DNA from 3 places in the Virgibacillus sp. Bac332 genome. Region 3 is predicted to be linked to each of the others. Evidence: riboswitches for the same ligand, from Rfam matches in the RefSeq annotation. Region 3 holds a riboswitch; each other region holds the start of a gene.
What was found. Region 3 has a riboswitch for S-adenosylmethionine ahead of D9782_RS20560 (methionine ABC transporter ATP-binding protein). Riboswitches for the same ligand answer to the same signal wherever they lie in the genome.
Positions count from the first base shown of each region.

Region 1: another riboswitch for S-adenosylmethionine. It lies ahead of D9782_RS13180 (methionine biosynthesis PLP-dependent protein); the one in region 3 lies ahead of D9782_RS20560 (methionine ABC transporter ATP-binding protein).
Region 2: another riboswitch for S-adenosylmethionine. It lies ahead of D9782_RS04900 (methionine ABC transporter ATP-binding protein); the one in region 3 lies ahead of D9782_RS20560 (methionine ABC transporter ATP-binding protein).

Region 1 is NZ_CP033046.1:2,771,304-2,779,667, reverse strand. It holds gene D9782_RS13205 (ABC transporter permease) at 1-243, opposite strand, end outside; gene D9782_RS13200 (ABC transporter permease subunit) at 267-1,187, opposite strand; gene D9782_RS13195 (glutathione ABC transporter substrate-binding protein) at 1,243-2,808, opposite strand; gene D9782_RS13190 (asparaginase) at 2,824-3,819, opposite strand; gene D9782_RS13185 (ROK family transcriptional regulator) at 3,823-5,013, opposite strand; SAM riboswitch class I at 5,335-5,438, shown strand; gene D9782_RS13180 (methionine biosynthesis PLP-dependent protein) at 5,514-6,629, shown strand; gene D9782_RS13175 (anthranilate synthase component II) at 6,683-7,294, shown strand; gene pabB (aminodeoxychorismate synthase component I) at 7,260-8,364, shown strand, end outside.
Region 2 is NZ_CP033046.1:1,039,803-1,048,166, forward strand. It holds gene D9782_RS04865 (IS1182 family transposase) at 1-513, shown strand, start outside; gene D9782_RS04870 (hypothetical protein) at 984-1,178, shown strand; gene D9782_RS04875 (sigma-70 family RNA polymerase sigma factor) at 1,575-2,060, shown strand; gene D9782_RS04880 (anti-sigma factor) at 2,064-3,161, shown strand; gene D9782_RS04885 (hypothetical protein) at 3,149-3,478, shown strand; gene D9782_RS04890 (ABC transporter substrate-binding protein) at 3,601-4,566, opposite strand; gene D9782_RS04895 (NAD(P)/FAD-dependent oxidoreductase) at 4,583-5,638, opposite strand; SAM riboswitch class I at 5,828-5,934, shown strand; SAM riboswitch class I at 6,016-6,119, shown strand; gene D9782_RS04900 (methionine ABC transporter ATP-binding protein) at 6,192-7,223, shown strand; gene D9782_RS04905 (methionine ABC transporter permease) at 7,213-7,863, shown strand; gene D9782_RS04910 (MetQ/NlpA family ABC transporter substrate-binding protein) at 7,950-8,364, shown strand, end outside.
Region 3 is NZ_CP033046.1:4,182,544-4,190,907, reverse strand. It holds gene D9782_RS20595 (acetyl-CoA C-acetyltransferase) at 1-351, shown strand, start outside; gene D9782_RS20590 (acyl-CoA dehydrogenase family protein) at 432-2,216, shown strand; gene D9782_RS20585 (hypothetical protein) at 2,482-2,727, shown strand; gene D9782_RS20580 (arsenate reductase family protein) at 3,376-3,732, shown strand; gene gcvH (glycine cleavage system protein GcvH) at 3,932-4,315, shown strand; gene D9782_RS20570 (toprim domain-containing protein) at 4,543-4,899, shown strand; gene D9782_RS20565 (thioredoxin family protein) at 4,958-5,281, shown strand; SAM riboswitch class I at 5,350-5,460, shown strand; gene D9782_RS20560 (methionine ABC transporter ATP-binding protein) at 5,565-6,596, shown strand; gene D9782_RS20555 (methionine ABC transporter permease) at 6,586-7,254, shown strand; gene D9782_RS20550 (MetQ/NlpA family ABC transporter substrate-binding protein) at 7,294-8,124, shown strand.

The sequences.
Region 1 (8,364 bases), 1.4 Mb from region 3:
AAATGCATCCGTTCCAAATAGATGCTGTAATGATGGTGATTCTAGTAATTTATTATAATCTGGAGCAGCAGGATCATAGGGGACAACATAGGGACCAATTATCATAACAATAACTAAAAATCCAATAAAAAATAGGGAAAACAGCGCTGGCTTCTTTTTACGAAATTCTTTCCAAAAGCTGTATAGACGTCCTTGCCTTTGCTTATCTAACTGTTCCTGTGTTATAGCTTCTGTTTGTATCATACGTACCATATCCCTCCAATCACTTACTCATATCGAATTTTCGGATTCAAAAAGCTATAAATGATATCAACAAGCAGATTCACCAAAATAAACTGTAAGGAAAAAAGTAAAATTTCCGCTTGTACTACTGGGTAATCTCGTATTTGGATGGAATCGATTAGTAATCGACCTAGTCCAGGAAAACTAAAAACGGTTTCTACTACTACTGAACCGCCTAATAAAAATCCAAACTGTAGACCAGCAATTGTTACCACAGGAATCAGAGAATTTTTTAACGCATGCCCAAATATAATTGCATTACCGCCTAGCCCTTTTGCTCTACCTGTTCGGATATAATCTTGTTTCAAGGTATTTACCAATGAAGACCGCGTAAATCTAGCAATCATAGCCATAATTCCTGCACCTAACGCAAACGATGGCATGAGATAACTTTGCCAGGCATCAGCCCCCCCTGTCGGAAGCAGCCCCAATTGTACAGAGAATAGTTGAATAAGAACTAGCCCCACCCAAAAGTTAGGAAGGGAAATACCAGATACTGCTGTAAGCATCCCTAAATAATCCGGCCACTTATTTCGAAAAACAGCAGAAATAATCCCTAATAAAATTCCGACGACAAGTGCCCATCCAATACTCAGAAAGGTCAAACCAAGCGTAGGCATAATTCTTTCTCCTATTAATTCACTGACAGGAGCACCAGACTGGATTGAATAACCTAAATCACCAGATAAAAGACTTTTAAGATAATCAAAATATTGAACGAATAGAGGTTTTTCTAAGCCCAAACTTTCACGAATCTGCTGTACCTCTTCATATGTTGCTTCTTTACCAGCAATTAATCGAGCTGGATCACCAGGTATTAAATGAATAAACATAAAGATAACAAATGAGACGACAAGGACAAGTGGTATTAGTCCAAGCACTCGTTTAATTATGTATTGCCACATATGCTTTAACACCTCCAATAAAGGGAGCTGATAACAACCAGCTCCCGCAGCCTATTTATTTGAATTGCGCGTTTTTAATGCTCACAGAACCGTCAGGTAAAACATAAACACCTTCAAGGTTTTTACGGTGACCTGATAGAATCGTATCTGTTGCTAAAAAGATCCAAGGTGCTTCACGATAAACAGTACTTTGAATATTGGCATAAATTTCCTCCTGTTCATCAATATTGGAAGTTTCATTTGCTACATGAATCCATGTATTTACATCGCTGTTGTTGTAATATGCTGTATTTGCGCCATTTGGTGGGAAGTATTCACTACTAAACAACGAGCGAGTTGCTCCATCAGCATCTCCAGATGAAGGAGACCAGCTTACATACCACATTTGTACCTTTGCATCCTTTGGTGTTTCTGGCGTGTATATTTCATCAGATAGCGTCCCCTCTTCCATTGACTTAATCGTTACATCAATGCCAATCTCGGCCAGCTGTTGTTTAATAAATTCCATGCCTTGAAGTGTTTCTGAGCTTGTATTCCCCCAGATCTCTGCCTCAAACCCATTCTCATAGCCTGCTTCAGTCAATAAGTCCTTCGCTTTTTCTAAATTGAATTCATATGGTTCTTGCTTTGTATAGTATTGTGTTTCCGTTGACATGGTTGAGTCTAATATATTGCCATACCCATTCTTTACTACTTTTATATATGCATCCTTATTCACTGCATAATTCATTGCTTTTCGCACTTTTTCATTATTAAATGGTTCCTTAAATGTATTAATAGAAACGTATCTGGCTATTGTAGATGGTGTTTTTTCAATCACAACGTCGCTATTCGATTCTAATTCTTTTATATCTTGTTGAGGAACAGGATAAACAAAATCCGCCTCTCCTGTTTTTAACATAGCAGCTCTAGAGCCGTTTTCCGGGACCGGCTTAAATGTAACCTTCTCTGCATCGGAATTGGCAGCATTCCAATAATCATTATATTTTTCTAAAACAAGTGAGTCTCCTTGATTCCATTCAATAAATTTAAAGGGCCCTGTCCCAACAGGATGTAACGCGATGTCTTTTTCATCATCCTCAAGTGCTTTTGGACTTATAAAAGGCACCATTGCAAATTTATTTAACATGGCACTGAATGGTTGATTTAATATAAACGCAACTTCATACTCATTTATAACTTCAAGTTTTTCCACATACTGAAGGTTTCTTTTAGCACGTAAATCATTATCCTCATCTATAATACGCTCATAATTAGCTTTTACTGCGTCAGCATTAAAAGGTTCTCCATCATGAAATGTCACGTCTTTTCTTAACTGAAATGTATAGGTTAAAGCATCATCACTCACTTGATAATCTTCAGCTAGAACAGGTTCAATCTCCATATGTTCATTAAAACCTACTAGCCCTTCATACATTGCTCTTGTACCAAAAATTGAAACGGTATCTCCAGCATTTTGCGGATCCAATGTAACAAAATTTTGATCAATTGCAATGGTTAATTCCTTATCACCTTCACCTTTATTTCCTTGATCATTATCACTATTTGCATCTGAAGAACACGCTGATACAACTACTATTATTCCTAGTAATATCATTAGACGTATCCATTTATTTGTCATCGATTGCTCCCCCTCTTATAATCGAATTTTTGTTTCTCCAACCACTTTCCCATTATCATTGAAGATTTCGTTTGATCGAATATTAAGCAAACGATCAATCGTTTCTTTATTATGATAATTTAACTTTTGTAGTAGCTTAGCTACTAATAGTGGCCAAATTAATTCAGAACCAGTTAACACCTTTAAGGAAATGCTTATTTTTTCTCTCTTTAACGCCAAGCAATAGACTCCTTGAGCTCCTCCTTTTGCAATAATATTTTCATCCTCAAGCAGAGCTGTACAAATAAAGTTATGTGAAGCGACAATTCTAGGGTGTTTGTTCATAACTTCTCCTATTCTTTTTACAGCCGTTGCAACCCGACTATCATGTATCATCGAAGGCTGAATGAACTTTAAGAATGAAATAGCCATGTTTTTTAGCGGAACGCTATGAACAGGAACTCCACAACCATCAATTGCGGTTTTCATTTCTTTCTTCGGGGTTTCCGACAAATCTGCTACATAGTTTAAAACTTCTTGTTGAAGCGGATGACCCAACCATTCATAGTTTGATAGATCATAGTTTTTCTCTCTGGAATAAGCAAGAAACCCCAAATGCTTACCAGAACAATTATGCAAAAGTTTACGTTTAGGTAAATGCTCCCAGATATAGGAAATCTTTGGTTGTTCATTTAAGGGATAGCTCTGTTGGCAAACCAGCATGTCTTCTGACAATTGCAGTTTATTCATTAAACGTTCTAAAGCCTCTTGATGATAGGATTCACCTCTTTGAGATGCCGTAAATAAAGCTGCTTCTTCGGTTGTTAAATCATACTTTTCCATAATATCTGTGGTGAATAAGGGAATTGCTTGTAATGGTTTCATCGCTGACCGATAAAAAACGGACTGCTTTACATCACCGTATTCATAAAGTATTTCCTTCTTTTCATTTAAAACACAAATCAATCCCTGATGAACATTTTCTAATGTTCCTCCTCTATATTCTTCAGCAATAATAGGTGTTGATATCATAGGTTAAACCCCACTCTTTTCATGAATATTTTTTATAAAATGCTGTAGTACAATCATGGCAGCTCCTATCACAACGCCATCTTCTCCCGTTTTTGTAGTGCGTAATTGAAATGTCTTCATGACAGGTGCCCACATCTGATTCTCACACTTTTCAATAATTTGATCTTTAATTTGCGGAAACCTTTCAATTAAACTACCAGCAAGAACGACGGAATCTGGATTGTATACGCAAACAACATTATTAATCGTAATTGCTGCATAGGTAATTGCTTTATCAACTATATTTCTTGCCCACTTTTCTCCATTTTCATATTCAATGATTAAGGCCTGAATATTTTCAATCTCTTTTGTTTTAGATGCTTCATCTAACAAAAACTTTTCAGCAATATACGTTTGGAGACAGCCAAAATTCCCACATGGACAATAAATTCCATAAGGATCAACGATAGTATGTCCGATTTCTCCTGAGAAGTTTCCTTCACCTCGATAGATTTCTCCTTTCTTTATTAACGCAGAACCTACCCCACTACCAAAACCAATCATTGCCATATACGCTTTTTTTGGTTCAGGATCACTAATATACTCAGCAAGCGCTTTCAATTTTAATTCATTGTCCACGAATACGGTAAAGCCTACTTTCTCTTCAACCATCTCTTGTAAAGGGATATTTTTCCAATCAAATTGCGCAGATAATTTCACCTCACCTTTGTCATTCTCAATAAGTCCTGGTAAGCCAATACAAACTCCAGCAATTTGATCCGATGTAAGATTTTCGTCGTCAATCATTTGTAATATATGGTCTGCTATAAATTGAACTGTTGCCACTGGATCTATTGATTGATAGTCAAAGTACTTCAGAATGGTTAACTTTCCTATAAAATTCATTAAACCGATCCGAATAACTTTCTGGTCAATTTCAACACCAATTGAGAATACAGAATGTTCATTTGGAATAAAATAAGTGGCCTTCCTGCCAATTCCTTCGCTAGACATATTCATCTCTCTTATTAGCTTATTTTCTTGTAATGATGCAACAATTCGAGAAGCAGAAGTAGGACTCATCGACGTTTGTTTGGCAATTTCGGCACGTGAGATCGGACCTTGATTAAGAATTATTTCTAAGACTAAACTTCTATTTTCTTTTTTTAAAAAATCTTGATTCTTAATTTTCATTTGATCACCTATTAACATCATGTAATTAATAACCAGAATTAAATGGCTTATTCCATTGATTTTTTACTATTTATTATATTTTTCCAGTATTTAACCAAATAGTTTCTCCTGTGAAGTTATTAATAGTATAGATTAGTTCGAAAAATTAGTCAACTAATTTTTAGAATGTTTTAACTAATTTATTTCTTGCGATATTTCGTATCTGCTATTATTTTCCACTTATCTTCAGATGAAACCATGTTATCTAAATGCTGTAAACTGTACATTGGAGTAAATCCCTAAGTTTCCCTTGACAAATAGCAAAAACAACTGTAATCTATTTTAAAAATTACATAAACTATTTTCTTATCCAGAGAGGTGGAGGGACTGGCCCTTTGAAGCCTCGGCAACAGACTTATAAAGAGAACTGTGCCAATTCCAGATGCTCGAAAGCATGCAGATAGGAAGAGTAACCGAATGATGTAAGCCTCTTCTTATTTAATTAGAAGAGGCTTTTTTCATCGAATGAAGGGATGGATATTATGTCACGAAGAAGCATTGAAACAGAATTAGTACAATTAGGAAATAAGAGTGATAAAGCTACTGGAGCAGTTAGCGCACCTATTTATTTGTCAACTGCCTACCAGCACCACGGACTGGGACAATCATCAGGCTATGATTACTCAAGAACGAAAAATCCTACAAGAACCTTACTAGAGGAAGGAATCGCTAAATTGGAATCCGCTGACAGTGGGTATGCTTGCAGTTCTGGAATGGCAGCCATTCAATTAGTATTCTCTCTTTTTAATGCTGGGGATGAACTCATTGTAACGAGTGATGTATACGGAGGAACGTACCGATTATTAGAGCATTACGCCGCTGCATATCAAATTCAGACAACATATACAGATTTCAAGAATGACGGAGAAACGCGGCGACTGATATCCTCGAAAACAAGAGCAATCTTTATTGAAACACCTACAAATCCCCTAATGCAAGAGATAGATATTGTAAAAGTTGCGGAATTAGCGCACCAATATAATGTACTATTAATTGTTGACAATACTTTTCTGACCCCGCTACTTCAACGGCCAATTGAGTCAGGGGCTGATATCGTCATTCATAGTGGCACGAAATACATTGGTGGTCATAACGATGTACTCGCTGGATTAGTAGTGGCAAAAGGTAAATCCTTGTCTGAAAAATTAGCCAATTACCACAATGCTTCAGGTGCTGTGCTATCACCTTTTGACTCTTGGCTATTAATTCGAGGATTAAAAACACTTGCGCTTCGGGTGGAAAAACATGAAGCCAATGCAAAGCTTATCGTATCCTTTTTGCAAGAGCATCCAATGGTTGATAATGTTCTATATCCAGGAAGAGGTGGTATGTTATCTTTTCGCTTACGAAAAAGTAAATGGATAGATCCTTTCCTTCAAAGTTTGAAGCTTATCATTTTTGCTGAAAGTTTAGGAGGGGTGGAAAGTTTTATTACTTATCCAGCAACACAAACTCACGCTGACATACCTAGAGATGAAAGAATAAAGCGTGGTGTTGACGACCAACTGCTACGGTTTTCAGTTGGAATTGAACAACCAAATGAATTAATAGAGGATTTAAAACAAGCATTAATTGAAGTGGATACATATGCTTATTAACCTACATTTGCTATAATAACGCATGAAGTGTTTATAAGAGAGTAGGTAACTACATGATATTAGTCATCGATAATTATGATTCATTCACATTTAATCTTGTACAATATATGAAGCAGCTAAACCAGCAAGTATATGTCGCTCGCAATGATGAAATCTCAATAGCAGACATTAAACGATTAAACCCATCTAGCATATTGCTCTCTCCTGGACCTGGAAACCCGGCTTCTGCAGGTATATGTCTAGAGATTGTAAGAAAACTGTATACGCTATATCCAATAATTGGAATTTGTTTAGGGCATCAAACGATTGCTCAAGCCTTTGGTGCTAGTATTGTAAAAGCCAAACAACCAATGCATGGTAAGGTTTCAATGATTACCCATGATCATAAAGGTATATTCAAAAAGCTTAAAAATCCGTTAGCTGTCACAAGGTATCATTCACTTATTGTTCAGGAGGCTACCCTACCTTCTTGCTTTGAAATAAGCGCAAAATCAGTTACAGGTGAGATTATGGCAATTCGCCATAAAACTTATCCAATAGAAGGAATTCAAGCTCATCCTGAAGCAATACTATCCGAACAAGGGCTACAGTTATTAGAGAACTTTTTCACACGAAAGGTTGGACAAATAGATGCATTCGCCAAAAAAACCACTCCTATTCTTTGACTTTGCCAATCATTTAGGTAATAAACAGCCCATGACCTTTAAAGATCCCATTACTATTATAACCACTACAAAGTTAGAAGAAGTAATACCTTGTATGCAATCTATTCAACAGTATATCGAAGCTGGTTACTATGCAGCTGGATACCTTGCATATGAAGCAGCGCCTGCCTTTGATCCGGCTCAGCAAGTAAACAACTGTAGTACCTTGCCACTATTGTGGTTCGGTATTTTCGCTCAGCCATCAGATGAAATAATGGCTGATACTAAAGCCTTTCATTTAACAGAGTGGAAACCTACAACTTCCCTTGAAGATTATCAACAAAATTTGAAAATGATAAAGCAACATATCGAGAACGGAGACACCTATCAGGTTAATTACACAGTCCGGCTACAGAGCCAATTTAACGGTGATACTCGAAGTTATTTTCAACAATTGGCACAAGCGCAATCAGCTAATTATGCAGCCTATCTGGACATTGGAGACCATTCGATTCTGTCTGCATCCCCTGAATTATTTTTCCATTTAAGGGATGGCAAGATAACGACAAAACCAATGAAAGGTACCGTTAAACGAGGCAATTCACAGCAGGAGGATAAGCAACTTGCAGATTGGCTTTACCATTCTGATAAAAACAGAGCAGAGAATGTAATGATCGTAGATTTATTACGAAATGATTTAGGGTTAATTGCAAAACCTGGTACTGTTAAGGTTCCGAAGCTTTTTGCAATTGAACGTTATCCAACCGTTTTTCAGATGACATCTACTGTAGAAGCTGAAGTTGATAGTGATATTACTACCATTTTTAGAGCATTATTCCCTTGCGGCTCGATTACTGGAGCACCTAAGATTAACACGATGAAAATAATTAATCAGCTAGAAGATTCGGCAAGAGAGGTATACTGTGGAACAGTAGGTTATATTACCCCGGAAAAAGAGGCAATTTTTAATGTACCGATACGTACTGTCCTAGTAAATAATACAACCGGTAATGCACTATACGGGGTAGGCGGTGGTATTACTTGGGATTCGACTGATGATGAAGAATATACCGAGATTTTAACGAAAGCAT
Region 2 (8,364 bases), 1.4 Mb from region 3:
GGAAATATTGAATATGCCAATGAAAATGAAATGAAGTTAGTAGCTAAATTAAACCCTGCTGTTTCACAGGGTAATCGAAAAAAAGAAGATGAATTTGAGTTCAACAAAGATGCGGGAATGTACGTTTGTAAGGCAGGTCATATGGCAATACGAAAAGCTCGCCAAGGAACAAAAGATGTCGCTAAAAACCAAGTAGATACATACTATTTTGACATTGAAAAATGTAAAGTTTGTCCATGTAAAGAAGGATGTTACAAACCTGGAGCTAAAAGTAAGAGCTATTCCGTAAGTATTAAATCAGATGAACATAGCGAACAGGCAAAGTTCCAGGAAACAGATTATTTTAAAGAAAAATCAAAAGAACGCTATAAAATTGAAGCTAAAAATAGTGAATTAAAACATAGACACGGGTATGATGTTTCAAAATCCTCGGGTCTAGTTGGCATGGAAATGCAAGGAGCCATGGCTATATTTACCGTAAATCTAAAACGGATATTGAAGCTAATGGGTTAAAAATAAGCAAAATATAATAGATAAATTAGTAAAAAGACGACTCTAAATTTTTAAAAAAGAATTTGAGTCGTCTTTTTTATAACAAATTTCAAGTTTCACTGAAAAATCATAAGATTTTCAGTGGCCTCCTACATGAAGGGGAGTTTTTTATTGTTTCTTCATTCTTTTGTCTCAGCATCTTTTTTAAAAGTTAAGAAAGTATAAAATCAGTACAATGACTGCGTTAAGCGAAGTAGTTATTTTGAAATGTTTGATGTATATTGGCAATGCTCCGACTAATTACTTCGCTTTCCGTGGGCGCGACCTCAACTAACTTTGCAAAGAAGAACACGTTGCAAAGTGGATTTTTGGCTCGCGCTATTCCCGCAGGAGTCTACGTAATTCGTCTCCGCTATGAGAAGGTGCAACAATTCTTGTCATAAGTAATAGGTTGACTTTTTTTACAATGGGTAAAGTGAAAATCGCTATCCGTGAGTATAAAAGCAGCTGTGTTACTTCATGCTAGCGTTGTAGAGCCTGATAATAGCGAAGGCCGGCCACTTCAACTCCTGTGGGAAATGTTTGACCTGAAGATCCACTTTTTTGAGCGGGTTTTGCTAAAAAAGTTAGCTGAAGGACAAACCCCATGGAAAGGGAAGTGGGCAGCCGGAGTGGTGGTCAAGTAAGAAGTAGCTATTATTCCATAATAGCTACTAGAGGGAGCGTAAATCTGAGCATGTAGTGATAAGGACTGAGCGAATTTTGCTCCGTTTTTTTCTAGGAAATTATAAAATTTCCCCTATGGATAAATATAGGCGTGTTGGGCTGCATCCAGCTCCAGCGTCCAGTAACTAGGCTACTTCACGAATCGCCCTACGATTAAGTCATCATTGGCTCACAAGCTCACCGTGATTCCTTTATCTCCGTTGAATCGCTCCAGTCGCTACGTTTCTAATCAGGCGTTTCCGCTTTTGTTATTGTATCTGCTACTTTCGAATTATTAAAAAAAGTGCATCAAATTCTAAAGAGCTGCAACTTTTTATGAGGCGAATTCGTTATTTAGGGAGGAAGAGGGAGGAATATTGGATATACAAGACTTATATAAGCTTTATATTTTAGATGTTTATCGATATTTATTCTCCCTATGTAAGGATAAGGAATTAGCAGAGGATTTGACTCACGATACATTTATGAAAGCATACATAGCATTAGATAGATCACCGCCAAAGTCCTTTAAAGCATGGCTGTTTAAAATAGCCTACCATCTTTTCATTGATTATATGAGGCACAGTAAAAGAATTGTTTATCAGGAACCAGAATTTTTTTCGAAAATAGCTCACGATCAATCAACAGAATTAGATTTTTTAAAACACTTACATATTAGAGAATTGTACCGAAAGCTTGATCAATTGAAGCCCTTACAGCGGGATGCTATTCTTCTATGTGATATTCAAGGATATTCCTATAAAGAAGCAGCTACTATTCTATCAGTAAAGGAGAACACCTTGAAATCCCATATTTTCCGTGGAAGAGGACGACTTAGACAGCTTTATAAAAAAGGGGAGTGAAGCATGAGCACAGAATGGAAAGAAAAGCTAAAAAAATATTATAATGGTGAGCTGTCAGAGGAGGAAGCTCTGGAAGTAGAGGAGGAATTAGATAGGCTTGATGATTATCAGGAAATACTAGGGAAAGAGATACCATCTGTTGATCAGGAGAATGATCGTGAAGATATACCTCCGGAAAAAGTCCAGCAAATTCTAAACAGTAGTATTCGGCATGCTAAATTTTCCTTAGTAGCCTATGTTGTTATGATCCTATTACTCATATACCCTATTATGGTGATAGCTAGTTATCTGTACTATGGCGTGAATAATAAGGCTGAAGAACTTATAGATGTTGCAATTAATACAGTTTACGTCACGGAGCCAAATGTTAGTCTTGAAGAAATGGAGATAGAGGAGCAGATTAATTTATTTCATTTTCAAGTTCAGATGGATCTTTTCAAACGAATTGGCAAAAAGGATATAAAGCAAGGGGAGTGGCAGGTCAAATATCTATTCGATGATGCAAAAATGCCAGTACGAAACTATATTACAGAATCTCCGAAAGAGCGAATCCCATATTTTGATACAAAAAAACTATATCACCCTAAAGCAACGATTACGAATCGAGATAATACAGCTTGGGATACACTTGAAAAACTGCCAGAAGGAACTGTTTCTGAAATATATGTCTCACTAAATAAACTTACAAACCCAGATGAAATGCCAGACATCGTAGATGGAATGGATGTGGAATGGCGATGGTATGCTATAGATACTGGTTTAGAATCCACAGGTAAAGATCTAGAAGGAAGATATCTGGCGCCAATCGGTTATCCTGCCCAAACAGATCCTGATGCTTGGTCACCGTACAATAATTCAAAATCAAATGAAGCACAATTCTTAGATAGTCTTCATTTACTAGAAAAATATGAAGATCAAGCGGTAGCCATTTCCCATGCAAAATCATTAGAGCTGAATGATCGGATTAGTTATTTAATGAACCATGGGATTCATGTTTATGCCGGGGTACTTACAGGACCTACAAAAGAGATATTAAAACTACAAGAAAATGAAGCAATTCGAGCGATTCATATAGGGGAGGTGCGATTATGGAATTGGTAAGTTTATTTCATAGAAAAGAAAAAAAGAAACGACTAAAATTAAGAGAAACGAAATTTGGTATCGCGTCTTTTATATGTGCATTGCTTACATTAGCCTATTTAAATATTTTTTTACTAACCTTCGGTGAAGTTGCGGGACTTACGAATATCTTCTTTGGTGTACTACCCTTTCTTGGTACACTTTTTGGTTTAATTAGTTTAACAAGAATAAATTTTAAAAAAACCTTTACCTTGTTAGCATTCAGTATTTATGTATTTACCGCATTTTGTATTGTTATCGTCGGTTTCTTTGAGCTAAGCATTTATCCAAAGCCATGAGGAAAGTAAAAACGTTTTTCACATGGAAAACAGAGAAATACTAGAAATCTTGGAGTAGTCCATCTTTATATTAAACAAACTACTTGCTGGTAAGTGACCAACAAGTAGTTTGTTTTACTTGATTACTGATTTTCTTTACGTTCGATAATCATCTCAACGAATAAATCAATTTGTTTCTTTACTGCAATTGGGTCGTAACGATAAAAAATATCAAAGTCATTATAGAAGATTTGATCTTGTTTATGAGCTTGTAAATTTTTCCAAACAGCAGAATCTTTCAAGTCTTGTAAAGCTGTCCCTTCATTTTCAGGGTCATACGTGGTTAAGAACATATAATCAGCTGCATAGTCAGGGAGTACCTCTAGAGAAAGCTGTTTCGTACTTTCTCCTTCACTGTTCTTCTCTGGCATCTTTAATTTGAGCGCATTATACAAGGCTTGTCCACCTCTACCCGAATTATCACCAAAGGTCCACAATTCCCCTTTGTTTGTAAGCTCATAAATGCCAAATGTTTCATCCGGCTCGATAACACCCTCTAATTTTTTACGACCTTCCTCTCCTTTTTTATGAAAGTCAGTGAGGAATGCTTCTGCTTGATCCGGCTTACCTGTGATGTCACCGAATAGCTTAACGGTTTCTTCTACATCGGATGTAGTACCGTATGGGATATGAATGGTTGGAGCGATCTTAGATAATGCCTCGTAATTATCATCATACATAACGACGATTAGATCCGGTTTTAGCGATAATACTTTTTCTTCATTGAGTGGATAGCCAACATCTGTTGCATCCTTTAATAAATCTGATATAAATGGATTATCAAATGCTGTTGGTTCAGCACCTACTACGTTTGCACCTACGGACAGTAGTTCGCCCCCGTAGTAGTCGGTGACAATTCGTTTTGGTTTAACTGGTATATCGACATTCCCTTTAGCGGTTTCAAAACTACGCATTTCTTCTTGTTTATTATTATCTTCATTGCTATCTTGATTTTCTGATTCTTCTTCTGAGCTATTATTACCACCACATGCTGATAAGAAGATAGCAAGAATAACTAGAAAAACTGGTAAGCGCAATTTTTTAATCATTTTCAATCTCCTTAGCTTATGATTTTTGATATAGATGCCTTAATAGCGCTTTATTTCTTGAATTAAATTTATCGTTATGTGAAGATACCCTTGCTTTTGCTGTTGCATCAGGTTCTAATAATAGTTTTGCTTGATTAACGGCATTCGCTGCATCTACAAATGCTCCAGCAATTAAGTGTACCTTCCCATCAAACGATAGGATATCACCAGCTGCATAAAGACCTTCAATGGAAGTAGCTGATTTCGAGGTTCCTTTTACAAAGAAATCCCTTTCTATTTCAATATTTAAAGGGCTTTCTTTAATAAACGTTAATTCTCGTTCATAGCCATAGCTAATGATAAGCGCATCTGTTTTCACTTCTTCTTCTTGATTTGTCTCGTGGTTTCGTATTTCCACGGCTTCGATTTGATCGCCTTGTGCATTAGCATGCAACTTCTCAATGGTTGAATTAAAATGGATGTTAGCTGTAGAATTCATGATTTGCGAAATATGTGCTTCATGTCCTGTAAATTCATTTTTACGATGCACCATATGTAGCTGCTTAGCTATTGGTTCTAATTCGTTAGCCCAATCAATGGCTGAGTTTCCCCCACCAGATATGATAATGTTTTTATTTTTGAAATGCTCAAGACTTTGTACGGTATAATGCAGATTTGTTACCTCAAATCGATCTGCACCTTCAATATCAATTTTAATTGGATTTAATATACCGCCACCAACTGCAAGAATTACTGTTTTACTTAAATATTGATTACCAGAATGGGAAGTTAATACAAATAGGTTATCTTCATTTTTCTCTATTTTTGTAACTTTTTCGTTGAGAATGACTTCAGGATCGAATGTCAATGCTTGCTCTGCCATTTGATCAATTAAGGTAGCTCCAGTTACAGGAGTTAATCCACCTACATCCCAAATCATTTTCTCTGGATATACGTGTACCTTACCACCAAGCTTTGGTTGATATTCTATAATACGAGTTGATAAATCCCTCATGCCACTATAAAAAGATGCATATAAACCTGCTGGTCCACCACCAACAATAGTTACATCTGTAATATCTAAATGTTGCATATTATAATTACCTCCTTCGCCATTGATGATAATGAGAATCATTATCACTATGACTAATTATACAGAATTTTTTTAGGAAAGCAATAAACGGTTAGAAAAATAAATGACAGGTTTATAAAAAATTTTCAAATAGTAATTGACAGGATGTCGCATGCGTAGTATTGTATATATCAATTACAAAATATAAACTTCTTATTCAGAGAGGTGGAGGGAATTGGCCCTTTGAAGCCTCGGCAGCGGACTTTACAAAGTACTGTGCCAAATCCAACAAGTCATTTGTGCTTGGAAAATAAGAAGAGAGCGCCAATAGATATGGAAATCTCTTCTTACAAACAAGGAGGGATTTTTTTATTCGGAACAAAATTTTATAGCGTAACTTCTTATCCAGAGAGGTGGAGGGACTGGCCCTTTGAAACCTCGGCAACAGACTCTATGAAGTACTGTGCCAAATCCAGCAAGCTAAGAGCTTGAAAGATAAGAAGAGGATAGTATATGGATGCCTCTTCTTAACTGAAGAGGCATTTTTAGTACAGACATAAAGGAGTGATACATCATGATTACGTTTGAACGTGTAAGTAAAATTTATAATGGAAAGCAACAACAAATAAAGGCATTAGACGATGTGAATTTGCACATTGAAAAAGGTGAAATCTTTGGTGTTATCGGTTTTAGTGGTGCTGGGAAAAGTTCCCTTATTCGTTGTGTGAACCTATTAGAACGTCCCTCTTCGGGAAAAGTAACGGTTAATAATCAAGATTTGCTAAGCCTTTCTCCAAAGGATCTACGTGAAGCTAAACGAAGCATCGGGATGATTTTTCAGCATTTTAATTTATTAAATGCTAAAACAGTATTCGCAAATGTAGCGATGCCGTTATTACTTGCTAATGTACCAAAAGATGAAGTGAAGCGTCGGGTTATAGAACTACTAGAGTTTGTTGGATTAAAAGATAAAGCAGATAATTATCCAGATCAACTATCTGGTGGACAAAAGCAGCGTGTAGGAATTGCTCGTGCCCTTGCTACGAAGCCAAAGGTATTATTATGTGACGAAGCAACTTCAGCACTAGATCCAGAAACTACGAAATCAATTTTACAGCTGCTAAAGAAGATAAATGAAGAATATAACCTAACCATTTTGATTATTACGCATGAAATGGGGGTTATTCGCGAGATTTGCGATAAGGTAGCGGTATTGGATGAGGGGAAAGTAGTAGAAGCAGGTTCCGTATTCGAAGTGTTTGCACAGCCAAAGACAGAGATTGCACATAAATTTGTACGGTCTGTGATGCATGATGATATTCCTAGATCCGTATATGAGCTGTTAAAAGTGCTGGATCAACGTCAGAAAATTTATCGAATTGTATTCCTTGGGGAATCGACGGGACGACCGCTATTATCAGAAATTGCTAAGCAATATGCGGTTGATGTAAATGTGTTATTTGGCAGTATTACGGAGCTACAGGGAACACCATTTGGCAATTTAATCGTCAAACTAGATGGTGATGAAAATGAAATAAATCGTGCTATCATGCATATTCACCAACAGAAGGTAACGGTAAAGGAGGTGCTAGCAGATGTTAGTTAATGGTCAACAAATTGTGGAAGCATTATGGGAGACTATTGTAATGGTTGGCGTTTCCTTGCTTTTTTCGTTTGTAATTGGTCTAATCTTAGGGATTTTACTTGTTGTCACAAGAAAAGGTCATTTATGGGAAAATAAAGCAGTTTTTACCGTATTAAATGCCATTATAAATGTGTTCCGATCTATTCCGTTTATTATCTTAATGGTTGCTGTCATACCATTTACTCGTTTGGTAGTTGGAACTTCAATTGGAACTGCGGCAGCTATTGTTCCAATGATTTTATATGCTGGCCCATATATTGCTCGATTAATAGAAAATTCACTACTAGAGGTTGATCCAGGTGTGATGGAGGCAGCACAGGCTATGGGTGCAACACCTAAACAGATAATTATGCGCTTCCTTATTCCAGAAGCGCTTAGCTCCTTGTTATTGGGTATTACGATTGCCACCATTGGACTCGTAGGTGCATCTGCCATGGCAGGTGCAGTAGGGGGTGGAGGCCATGGCGACTTAGCTATTACTTACGGATATCAACGCTTTGATACATTGGTTATGATTATCACCGTAGGGATTCTCGTTATTATGGTTCAAGGCTTACAATCTACAGGCAATTTCATTTCTAAAAAAATTAGACGTCGGTAATGACTATTAATTTGAACGCTTTTTTCTAGCTATTTTTTAAAGCATTTATCGTTAAGTAACGTATTTAAAAATAAGGAGAGAACAGCATGAAAAGAATAACCATCCGTTTTTTATTGATTATATTGACAAGCATTATCACAGCATGTTCGAGTAGTGATGCAGCTACAACAGTGAAAGTCGGGATTAGTGGATCAGATACAGCCATTTGGGATTACGTGGCAGAAAAAGCAAAAAAAGAAGGGATAGATGTCGAAATCGTTCGTTTTTCTGACTATGTTCAGCCCAACTTAGCATTAGCTGAGGGGGAAATCGATGCAAATGCTTTTCAGACGGTATCTTATTTTGATGCTTTTATTGAAGAACATCATTTAGATTTAACCCCAATTGCAACAACAGTTATTGCTCCAATGGGCTTATATTCCGAAAAGCATGATCGTCCAGAAGATATTCCAGAAGGTGGAACCATTGCCTTAGCAAAAGAGGCAACAAATATGGGGAGAG
Region 3 (8,364 bases):
TCATTTGCAGTAGCTGGAGTAGAGCCGGAAATTATGGGGGTAGGTCCAGTAAAAGCCATTCCTAAAGCATTAAAAATTGCTGGACTTGAATTATCTGATATTGGTTTATTTGAGTTAAATGAAGCATTTGCTTCACAGTCAGTTCGAGTAATTGAAGCATTGGGTTTAGATATCGATAAAGTGAATGTAAACGGTGGAGCGATTGCTTTAGGGCATCCACTAGGAATGACTGGTACAAAGCTAACGTTAAGTTTAATGCATGAAATGAAGAGACAGCAAATACAATATGGAGTTGTAACGATGTGTATAGGTGGCGGAATGGGAGCCGCTGGAGTATTTGAACTAATTTGAACTACTCGATGACTAGGAAACGATTAATTTAAGATAATCACATCGGTATTTCAGAAAAAATAAAGAAGGGATAGATGAAAATGAGTGAAACGAAGGAGAAGGTGTTTAAAGGTGGCGGTTTTTTAGTAGAAGATTTATCGAGTGATGATGTAATAACACCGGAAGATTTTACAGAAGAACATAAGATGATTGCAAAAACGACAGAAGAATTCGTATCCGGTGAAGTCCTTCCGAAATTAGAGAATTTGGAGAATCATGAGTTTGAACATTCCGTGGATTTATTAAAGAAAGCAGGAGAATTAGGATTACTTGGAGCCGATGTTCCGGAAGAGTATGGCGGGTTAGGATTAGATAAAATTAGTTCGTCACTAATTACAGAGAAATTTTCACGCGCTGGTGGTTTTTCTGTAACACATGGTGCCCATGTCGGCATCGGTTCTTTACCAATTGTTTTCTTTGGAAACGAACAACAAAAACAAACCTATTTACCTAAACTGGCAACTGGAGAATTGTTAGCTGCATATGCATTGACAGAGCCTAGCTCTGGTTCCGATGCGCTCGGTGCAAAAACAACAGCAAAATTAAATGAAGCCGGAACACACTATATACTAAATGGTGAAAAGCAATGGATCACCAATTCAGCCTTTGCAGATGTATTTGTTGTATACGCAAAAATTGATGGTGAGCACTTTTCAGCGTTTATTGTGGAAAGGGACTTTCCAGGTGTATCTACCGGACCGGAAGAAAAGAAAATGGGGATAAAGAGTTCCTCTACGCGTACATTAATCTTGGAAGATGCTGAAGTTCCAGTAGAAAATTTATTAGGAGAAAAGGGACGTGGCCATATTATAGCGTTCAATATTTTAAATGTAGGGCGTTATAAGCTAGCTATTGGCGGAGTTGGTGGTTCAAAGCGGGCGCTGGAATTAGCTGTAAAATATGTGAATGAGCGTAAGCAATTTAATACACCAATCTCCAGCTTCTCTTTAACACAAGAAAAACTAGCTACGATTGCTGCAGAGACGTATGCGAATGAAAGCTCTGTTTACCGAACCGTCGGATTGTTCGAACAGCGTATGGGAGCTTTAACACAAGAACAATTAAATGATGGTAGAGAAGTGGCACGAGCTATTGCAGAGTATCAGATTGAATGTTCCATGAATAAATATACGTGTACGGAATTACTAGATTATGCGGCAGATGAAGCAGTTCAAATGCATGGTGGATATGGATTTATGCAAGAATATGAAGTGGAACGTATCTATCGTGACTCGCGAATAAATCGTATTTTTGAGGGAACTAACGAAATTAATCGTTTACTCGTTCCAGGCACATTATTGAAAAAGGCGATGAAAGGCGAGCTACCACTTCTTCAAAAAGCACAGGCACTCCAAGAAGAGCTGATGATGCTTATGCCGGAAGAGGTAGGTACTGAAACACTTGAGCAAGAAAAGCATCTACTGAAAAATGCGAAGAAAATTGTCTTACTTGGTGCAGGGCTTGCAGCTCAAAAATATATGCAAAAAATAGAAAAAGAACAAGAAATATTAGTGAATTTAGCAGATATGGTAGCTGAGGTTTACAATATGGAAGCTGCTATTCTACGTACTGAAAAGGCAATTAAAAAAGATGGAGAAGCAAAGCATAAACAAAAGCTACTCTATACGCAAGTATTCGTACAAGAAGCATTTAATCGTATAGAAGCTGATGCAAAAGAAACATTAATTGCTGTAGAAGAAGGAGATACACTAAGAATGATATTATCTTCATTACGGAAGCTAACTCGCCATACGCCTACAAATGTAATTGCCAAGAAACGAGAAATAGCAAAGCAAATTATTAAAGAAGAAAAATATGTGTTGTAATATCATGCTGAGACAACAGCCCATTAAATGAACGAAACATCGAGACTAAGACAAAAGAATGAAGAAACAATTAAAAACGAACGATGTGGTACCACCCCCCCTGAAGTTAGAGTGAAAAACTAATTTCAGGGGGGGTTTGTGGCTAAATATAGTGAAGAATATAAAGTGAAGGTTGTGAACTACTAAGACTAGAGAATGCCTACTTAAAAAAGCTAAAAGCTTTTCGGGAGAATCCGAATGCCTTCTACGAAAAGCACAGGCAAAGGTGGCATTCGAACTCAAAGAAGAAGGATTCCGATTAAAAGATATTTTTCCTATTGTGGGTATTCCTGATGCAACCTATCACTATCATGTGAAAACATGTAAGAAGGCACATATACTTCAGAAATCTTCCGGCATTATCTTCTTCAATCGTTGTACAAAACCTGATTCTCGAGCAACATTGCGAAGTTCAGAAATAGATATATATCGAGCACACGCTTTACAAACGAGTCAAAATGATATTGCTTAGCCATACGTAATCCCTCCAAATTATTCCATTTATAATGTCAGAATAACGAATAACTTTTTAGGTTTTAAAATATCCTGCTTAACTTGACGGCTATGTGCTGTGCCCGCGGAAAGAGCGTATAGTTTCACGGTGCGGCGATAATACCTCTATTGATAACATGATTATTCGCATTTTGAGTAAAGAAGTTGTGTTTTGTCCCTGCCTCAGTGTTTCGTTTGGTTTGTATTAATTTGAAATTCCGCCTTCACCCATTTTATTTTGTATAAGTTAAAAAGTTCGATATCATCCCTAATTTAGTTATAACTTTATCGTAGATCCCTCATAAACAATCAGTTCACTTTTGTTTTTGGTTGGTGAAGTACAATATGATGAAAGGGGCGATGTTCTAGTGTCTAATTGCCGAGAGGATGGCGGAGATGCCTGTGGGAATAGCATGAGCGAAAGATCTCGCAGGTAGTAAACATAAGATACGGAAAAAGTTGACTCTGGGACCATGGCAAGCCTTCGACAGGAACCAATTTTTCAATGTTAACCAGAGACATGACTTTCGAATCAGACCATCACTTTTTATAGGTCAACATTTTAGTCGAATTTACATCTGCTATTTTGCTATAATAAATCTATACTAGATTACAAAGGAGTGTCTACATGGCAGTCACCGTTTATTGGTATCCAAATTGTGGTACATGCAAAAAAGCAAAGAAATGGTTGGATGATCATCAGGTTAAATATCAGTTAATTCATATTGTTGAATCTCCACCGAAAAAAGAAGAATTATTAGATCTGTTTGATAAAAGTGAGCTTCCTGCCAAAAAGTTTTTTAATACAAGCGGAAAAAAATATCGAGAACTAAATATCAAGGATAAAATAAAAGATGCATCTGATGAAGAGATGGCAACAATATTGGCCACCGATGGCATGCTAATTAAGCGTCCAATTGTCGCAGATGACTCAAAAGTAACAGTCGGTTTTAAAGAGGAGATGTTTGAAAATACGTGGCTTTAATTTCTCTTTGAACAGAGCATGTTTAGGATAGACTTACGTAAAATAACAGACATAAAGAAACGTCCAAAATAAGACATGTATTTATGGACTTTTGGAAAAAACCGTATGAACAAATAATATGAAAAGTTAAAAAGAAATACTGGATAATTGCGCGTATACCTTGTATAGTAAAAGTGAATTACATATTGGAGGGGATAGTTTGAGCGTACCTAAAGAATTATTATACTCAAAAGAACATGAATGGGTAAAAAAAGAAGATGGAAAAGTTCGTATTGGGATTACTGATTTTGCTCAGGATGAATTAGGAGATATTGTGTTCGTAGAGCTCCCTGAACCTGGTGATGAATTAGAAGTAAATGAACCATTTGGTAGTGTAGAATCAGTGAAAACAGTTTCTGAATTATATGCTCCAATTAGCGGTAAGGTTATTGAAGTGAATGAAGAGCTAGAGGATAGCCCTGAATTCGTAAATGAATCTCCTTACGAGAAAGCTTGGATGGTCGTGATTGAACCATCTGAAGAGACAGAGTTTGATGATTTATTATCTGCTGATGCATATGATGAGATCGTAAATCAAGACTAATTGCATATCAGAAAAATAAATGGCTGATAAACAACCTTTGGTTGGAATCAGCCATGTTTTTACAGCTATACTAATTGCTCAACATTACGAATTGGACGTATCACTAAATAACTACATTTCATCATATAATAAAGGAAACTCACATTTCGAAAAGACAACTACTGATAACATAGTAGAAGTGAGCGATATTAAAACCTTCCGCTTGATTTACTGAGGAGTGCTATGTGATGATAACTGACGAATTAGAAAAAATTATTATCGTAGAAGGCTTAACAGATAAAAAGCAAATTAGAAAGGTTATTACTGACGATGTAACGATTATATGTACGAATGGAACATTAGGTGTTGAACGATTCGATCAAATGTTAGAGGATTACGCATTAGATGATAAAGACGTCTACATTTTAGTAGATGAGGATGAATCAGGCCAAAAACTGCGAAAGCAATTGGCAAGAGAACTACCACATGCAGAACACATCTATGTTAGTAGTGAATATCGAGAAGTGGCAACAACTCCTGAAAATATTTTAGCTCAAGTATTAGTGAGTAAACGAATCGCTGTTAATCCGATTTTCTTAATCTAAACAAGGTGTAAAAGTAATGGGTAGGACTTAGCAAGCACTATGAATTAGTTTAAATAAGGTGATATGTTTGCAACAAATTACAGCCGAACTTTTGAAAAGAGACCACTACCTTCTTTATATATTTACTCCTTTTTGTGGTACGTGCAATTTAGCAAGGTCCATGCTAAAGAAAATTGAGTCTGTACATCAAGAAGACATTTTTTATGAGATGAATGCATCCTTGTATCCAGAATTTATGCAGGATAATCAAATAGAAAGTGTACCGTGTCTTGTTGTTAAGAAGGATAATCGAATTGTAGAAAAAGTGTACGCATTTCATTCCATACCTAATATTTATCGATATTTATTAGATTATAAGCCGGAAATGTTTAAGAATAGTTAGCTGAAAATCGTTGACATTGTTTATACAGCATGCTAATATATCTTTTATCGTAATTAAATAGTTGAAAACTCTTATCTTGAGCGGTGGAGGGACTGGCCCTATGAAACCGCGGCAACCTTCAAGCTATCATGCTTGAAAGGTGCTAATTCCTGCAAAGCCTAGGCTTTGATAGATGAGGGGACGAAAAGGCAAACAAACGTCTTTCTGTTCTCTTACAGAAAGGCGTTTTTAATTGTATTTAAGGACATAATACAAATGTATGTAAATAAAAGGAGGATTACGTGTGATATCGATACAGGGTTTGAGTAAGGTCTTTACTTCAAACAAAAGCAATACAGCAGCTGTAGATAATTTGACCCTTTCGATTGATCAAGGAGACATCTTTGGTGTTATTGGTTATAGCGGAGCGGGTAAAAGTACGTTCGTTCGATTATTAAATCGCCTTGAAGAACCAACCAGTGGTCGAATTACAATGAATGACAAGGAAATTACGACATTAAATAAACGAGAACTTCGATTAGTAAGGCAAGATATTGGGATGGTATTCCAGCATTTTAATTTGCTCTGGTCGCGAACTGTTGCCGATAATATTGCTTTTCCTTTGGAAATAGCTGGGATTCCTAAAGCGGAAAGGGATAATCGTGTAAAAACATTGATTGAGCTAGTTGGGTTAACGGGAAAAGAAACATCCTACCCCGCCCAGCTAAGTGGTGGTCAGAAGCAGCGAGTCGGTATTGCACGTGCCTTGGCAAATAAGCCAAAGGTTTTATTATGTGATGAAGCAACTTCGGCACTTGACCCAGAAACGACGAACGCAATATTAGATTTACTTGTTAATATTAATAAAAATTTAGGGTTAACTATTATTCTTATTACACATGAAATGCAAGTGATTCGAAAAATATGTAATCAAGTTGCTGTTATGGAAAATGGAAAGATTGTAGAACAAGGGAATGTACTCGATGTGTTTCTACATCCAAAGCAAACTGTTACTAAAAAGTTCGTCAAACAAATTATGGGGTCTGACGAGGAAGATAGTGATATATCACATGTTATGAACCGTTATCAAAATGGAAAGCTAATCAGACTTCATTTTGTTGGAGAAACAACGAACGACGCATTAATTAGTCAAATTATAAAAAAATATGGTGTGGACATTAGCATTTTACAAGGGAAAATAACGCAAACACAGGCTGGTGCCTATGGAACCTTATTTATTCAAATGGACGGTAATGAAAAAGATATGAACAAAGCTATTTCGTTTGTTCGTGAAGAAACCTCCGTAGAATTGGAGGTTATCCACGATGCTAACTAATTTATTACCAAATATTAAAGTAGAAGATTTTATAGAAGCAACTTATGAGACTTTTTATATGACGATCATTGCTTTAGTTGGAACGTTTATTATTGGGTTATTGTTAGGATTGCTTCTATTCCTTACTCAAAAAGGTGGAATTTGGCAGAATAAGTTATTAAATCTTGTTATAGCGACGGTAGTAAATGTATTTCGAGCTATTCCCTTTATTATATTGATTTTGTTGCTTTTCCCGTTTACTAACTTTTTAATTGGAACTATCCGTGGTCCAAACGCGGCGTTACCAGCATTAATTATTGGTGCAGCTCCATTTTATGGAAGGCTTGTAGAAATAGCACTGAGAGAGGTTGATAAAGGTGTCGTTGAGGCTGCAAAGGCAATGGGAGCAAAGACCAGTACGATTATTTTTAAAGTATTGTTACCTGAATCAATGCCAGCACTGATCTCGGGTATTACGGTAACAGCTATTGCATTAATTGGTTATACAGCGATGGCAGGTGCAATTGGTGCAGGTGGATTAGGCAGCTACGCCTACTACTCTGGCTTTCAACGTAGGGACTTTGATGTTGTACTTATATGTTCCATCATCATTGTATGCATTGTTTTTCTATTTCAATTTATTGGCGATTATGTATCAAGAAAGTTAGACAAAAGATAAGAACGATATAAAATGAACAAGTTAAGAGGAGCGAATAAAATGAAAAAATTGTGGTTATCCGTGTTAATTATTATAAGTTTAGGATTTGTGTTAGCTGCATGCGGCGGAGATGATGAAGCTTCCTCCGATGCAAATACGATTAAAGTAGGCGCTTCTAGCACACCTCACGCTGAAATTCTTGAAGAGGCTAAGCCATTATTAAAAGAAGAAGGCATTACATTAGAAATAACTGAATATGAGGATTACGTATTACCGAATGATGACTTAGCTAATGGAGAAATAGACGCTAATTATTTTCAACATATTCCGTATTTAGAGCAAACAATAAGTGATACTGGATATAAGTTGGATTATATCGATGGAATTCATATTGAACCCATTGGTGTCTATTCCAAAGGCATTTCGAGTATAGAGGAGATTCCAGAAGGAACAGAAGTAGTCTTAAGTAATTCTGTGTCTGATCGTGGTCGTGTACTAGGTTTATTTGAAAAGAATGGGATAATAAAATTGGCAGATGGAGTAAAGACATCAGAAGCAACGCTTGATGATATTACTGAAAACCCTAAGAATTTAACGTTTTCACCAGATTATGACCCAGCACTTTTACCAGAAATTTATGAAACAGATGAAGAATCATTAGTAGTCATAAACACAAATTATGCTATTGGTGCAGGGTTAATCCCAACTGACGATGCATTATTCATAGAAGATGAGGATTCACCATATGTTAATGTTATCGCAGTAAGAGCAGAGGATAAGGACAATAAAGCATTAAATAAACTTGTAGACGTACTACATTCTGAAAAAATTCAGAAGTTTATTGAAGAAGAATACGAAGGTGCAGTCGTACCTGTTGGCGACAAAAAATAAGCAGACTAACGTTTTAAAAAAATTACTTTTAACAAAGTGAATATCAACAAGACATTGATCCAGCAGTTTGATGTAATAGCTTTTATGAAGAATAGGGAGTATATGTGCGTTATCAGTAGAAACTGTATGAGGATGTTTATTTGGCTTAAATAACCGTTAAATACTGATCAATAAACTGAATAATACGTTTAAATTCGTTTTGTTTTGGGAATCACCTCTGTGTTAACCTTATTATTGTCA